DNA from 2 places in the Rhodomicrobium vannielii ATCC 17100 genome. Region 2 is predicted to be linked to the other one. Evidence: riboswitches for the same ligand, from Rfam matches in the RefSeq annotation. Region 2 holds a riboswitch; the other holds the start of a gene.
The links. A riboswitch is a leader RNA that binds a small molecule or an ion and turns the genes downstream of it on or off. The one in region 2 is predicted to bind S-adenosylmethionine.
Positions count from the first base shown of each region.

Region 1 (2,199 bases), 1.7 Mb from region 2:
ACGGCTCTCACGCGTTGGATACAGCCAGTCGCTCGTAAACGACACGAGGCAGAACCGCGTCTTCGTGCCGGTGAAATTGTTCGCAAGCACGCCATCGCAGTCGGCCGCAAGGTCGAAATAATCCATGGCGCGGGTGATATAGAGATAGCTGTTCGCGTCGAAACGATCGACGAAGCTGATGCCCTGATATCGAAGGTAGCTTTCCACCTGGAAATCGGCGTCGAAGCCGAAAGTGACCTTCTGCCGATTTTGAAGGTTGCGGCCGAACTTCCGGTGCAGCGCGTCATCGGAAAGGTAGGTTATGTGCGCTGCCATCCGCGCCACCGCGAGGCCCTTTGCCGGGTTCGTGCCGTCCTCAAGATAACGGCCGCCGCGCCATTCCGGATCGGCCATGACGGATTGTCGGCCGACCTCGTTGAACGCGATGTTCTGCGACGATTGGCGCGCGGCGGTTGCGATCGGCATCGCGGAAAAAACGCGTTCGCCGTAGCTCGCGCACCATTCGAGCGCCTGCATGCCCCCCATCGAGCCGCCAAGCACGCAGAAAAGCTCCGAGATTTCGAGATGATCGATCAGCCGCGTCTGCGCTCGCACCATGTCGTCGATGGTGATGACGGGGAAGTCGAGCCCCCACGGCTTGCCAGTCGCGGGGTTGATCGATGCCGGGCCGGTCGAGCCCATGCATCCGCCGATCACGTTCGAGCAGATGACGAAATATCGCGTCGTATCGACCGGCTTGCCGGGCCCGACGAGCGTCTCCCACCAGCCGGGCTTTCCCGTCATCGGGTGCCGGTCGGCGACGTGCTGATCGCCCGTCAGCGCATGGCAGACGAGAATTGCGTTGGTTTTGTCCGCGTTCAGTTCGCCATAGGTCTGGTAAGCGATCTGGAAGGTTTCGAGCGAACGTCCGCAATCGAGCGGCAGAGGCTCGCGGCTTTGGAAAAGCTGACACGCTAACGGAATTGTCCGGTACTCGCTGCCGGTAACAAGCAACCTGCTCATTTGGGAAACGGCCTAACCCTCTCGACGGACGGCCGACCGTTAACGCGCCGGACCGGGGCGAGCCACGGCCTTTTAGCGAGTTTTTTAACGTGGCTGCAAGCCGGCCGGCCAAATCACCACGATTCACAAATAAAGGACGCCAGACGGCCTACGTCAAGTGCTGCCGAGTCAGCGCCCGAGCCGTCTGGGGTTGTAGCGTGCTATCAGCCGACCTGCGTTTCGCGGTCTTCTTGCGTTTCGGCGGTCTTGTCTTCCAGTCCGTTGCGATGGTGAAGGACGGTAAGAACCTCCAGGACGACCACGGCGAATTCGTTGAATTCCCAGCCGCGTCGTTCGGAATCAAGCCAGAGATGCTCGATCTTCTTTTCCATCGACGTCGTGAATTTGGGCCGGAGAGGTGGCGCTAAATCGATCTTCTTTTCCATCGGCGGCACGAGCCTATTATTGATATTGGCTATCAGGCTTCTTTCTGTACGCATTACATCCACCCCTTACGCTATGAGCTTGATCGCGCTATTCGCCGGCTCGAATAAGGCAAGCAACTCGTTTTTCCCAATACTCCACGTCTATTCCGTCGAATTTCAACGGCGACACGAAGTGTTTATGAGCATGTGATCGGACGAAAGCCTTCTCATCCGATACCATTTTCAATGGCCCTGCTCCCCGATCTTCCATACCCTCCCGAGCTTTGACTGTTCGTGAGGGTTTCCACACAAGCACCGCCGAACACAAAGGTCTGTGACAAAAGTCAACGCTTCTGCACCTTTAGGCGGGATCGCGTTTTGCTTGCCATTGACGTATACGTAAACTACTTAACGCATGCAGCAGCGCGACGGCCGGCCTTTCGCCGGCGGACCGGCGCTGAAAGCTCGAAAAAGGACCAGGGAGGGAAGACAATGCCCAGCTACAAGGCGCCGCTCGACGATTACCGCTTCATCCTGAATGAGCTGTGGGAAGCGCGCGAATTGTCGGCCATGCCGGGATTCGAAGACGCGACGCCGGACGTCATAGCGAGCGTGCTCGATGAAGCGGCGAAATTCTGCGAGGAGATTCTTCACCCGCTGAACCAGAGCGGCGACGCGGAAGGCTGCGTCTTCGAGAACGGCACCGTGCGCACGCCGAAAGGCTTCAAGCAAGCCTATGACAAATATGTCGAAGGCGGATGGCCATCGATGAACGCGTCGCCCGAGCATGGCG
Region 1 is NC_014664.1:1,418,813-1,421,011, forward strand. Features, by position in the region: gene metX (homoserine O-acetyltransferase MetX) at 1-1,002, opposite strand, end outside; SAM riboswitch at 1,055-1,132, opposite strand; gene RVAN_RS06435 (hypothetical protein) at 1,206-1,427, opposite strand; gene RVAN_RS06440 (acyl-CoA dehydrogenase C-terminal domain-containing protein) at 1,899-2,199, shown strand, end outside.
Region 1: it holds a riboswitch for S-adenosylmethionine, as region 2 does, so the genes downstream of both, metX (homoserine O-acetyltransferase MetX) here and metZ (O-succinylhomoserine sulfhydrylase) in region 2, are expected to answer to the same signal.

Region 2 (2,199 bases):
TGCCGATCAAGGCGGCGGTCGAGGTGAAGAAGCGCTATGCGGATCAAATTCACTTCGAGGTTGGCGTTCAGCCGCTGCAAGGCGTGCTCGACCCCGCGTCCTACGAGCAATATGCCGAAGCCTGCGCGATGGCCGATTATTGCGGCGGGCTGCCCTCGCGCGACCGTCCACGCCCCGAGGCGCATCTCGATACGATCCTCGACCTCGCGAAACGCCTCGGCAAGCCGGTGGATGTGCACGTGGATCAGGAGAACAACCCGCTCGAAAACGAGACGGAGCTTCTCGCCGAAAAGACCATTGAGCATGGCATGCAGGGCCGCGTCTTCGGTGTGCATGCGATTTCGCTCGGCGCGAAAAGCGAGCGCGAGCAGGACCGCATCATCCAGAAGATCCTCGACGCCGATATGGGCATCGTGATCTGCCCGTCCGCCGCGCTCAGCATGGCGCAACTGCCGATGACGGCGCCGCTGCACAATTCCATCGCGCCGTTCCCGAAGCTGCTCGCGGCGGGGGTGCGGACCTATCTCGGCGTCGACAATATCCACGACCTGTTCATGCCCATCGTGGATGGCGACGTTTGGACCGAATGCCGGATGCTGATGGAGGCGTGCCGCTTCTACGACATCCAGCAGGTGGCGAAGTGGGCCTGCGCACGGCCGATAGCGGCGGAGCGCGCCGCCTCGCTCGCTGCGTGACACGAAATCTCATGCCCGACCCGATGGGATACGCGCGTCGATCTTTTTTCGGTGCGCGGTTTCATAGGGCGGGCATATTTCTTCGGCGGTTGCCCTTGACGGGAAAGTGCACGCGGGTGTTAGCTGGCCTTCGAACGTGGTCCCTTTGCCGGCCGGCTTGCAGCCACGCTAAACAAATTGCTAAAAGGCCGCTCGCCCTCTCTCTTGAAGGCTTACGGCATTTTAGCGCCCATGAGGGGTTATAATGTCCGATCATACGGGGCTTGACGGCCTTCATCCCGATACGCTTCTCGTCCATTCCGGCACGTTGCGCTCGCCCCACGGCGAGACGTCCGAAGCGTTGTATCTGAACTCAGGCTTTACCTATGAGAGCGCCGCCGAGGCCGAAGCCCGCTTCAAGGGCGAAGCCGAAGGCTACGTCTACAGCCGCTACGGCAACCCGACCGTCACCATGTTCGAGACGCGCATCGCCGCGCTTGAGGGCGCAGAGGCGGCGCGCGGTACGGCGTCGGGCATGGCGGCAGTGTTCGCCTCGCTCGCCTCGTATCTCCGGGCTGGCGATCATGTGATCGGCGCGAAGGCCGTGTTCGGTGCAAGCCGCGCCATCATCGAGGAAATCCTCCCGCGCTTCGGCATCGAATCCACCGTTGTCGACGGTCGCGACCTCGACGCCTGGCGCGCGGCCATTCGCCCGAACACGCGCGTGCTGTTCTGCGAAAGCCCCGCCAACCCCACGCTCGACATCGTCGACATCGAAGGCGTCGCTGGCATCGCGCATGACGCGGGCGCGATCCTGATGGTGGACAACGTCTTCGCGACGCCGCTTCTGCAACGGCCTCTCAAGTTCGGCGCCGATGTCGTCATCTACTCGGCGACGAAGCACATCGACGGGCAGGGGCGATGTCTCGGTGGCGTCATTCTATCGACGACGAAATTCATCGAGGAGCACGTGCAGGGCTTCCTGCGCCAGACCGGCCCGACGCTCTCGGCTTTCAACGCCTGGGTGATGCTGAAGGGCCTCGAAACGCTGACCGTGCGTGTCGAGCGCGAAAGCGCCAGCGCGGCGAAGATCGCGGACTTTCTGAGCGAACAACGCGGCATCGCGCGCGTGATGTATCCGGGCCGCGCCGATCACCCACAGGCGGCGCTCGCGAAACGGCAGATGGCGTCAGGCGGGCCGCTCGTGGCTTTCTCGCTCGACGGAGACAAGGACGCCACGTTCCGGTTTCTGGACGCGCTGCGGGTCATCAAGATCTCCAACAATCTCGGCGATGCGAAATCGCTGATCGCGCATCCGGCCACGACCACGCATCAGAAATTGTCAGACGAAGCGAAGGCGGAGCTTGGTATCACGGCGGGAACGCTCAGGCTCTCGGTGGGGCTTGAGCACGCGGACGATCTCATCACCGACATCGCGCAGGCGCTCACCAAGGTTTGACGGCGCAAGAGCCATACCGGAGCGCTGGCGCTCCGGTATGCGATCAGGGCCTCAGCGATTGATCGA
Region 2 is NC_014664.1:3,699,073-3,701,271, reverse strand. Features, by position in the region: gene RVAN_RS17010 (amidohydrolase family protein) at 1-695, shown strand, start outside; SAM riboswitch at 822-899, shown strand; gene metZ (O-succinylhomoserine sulfhydrylase) at 940-2,133, shown strand; gene RVAN_RS17000 (PRC-barrel domain-containing protein) at 2,185-2,199, opposite strand, start outside.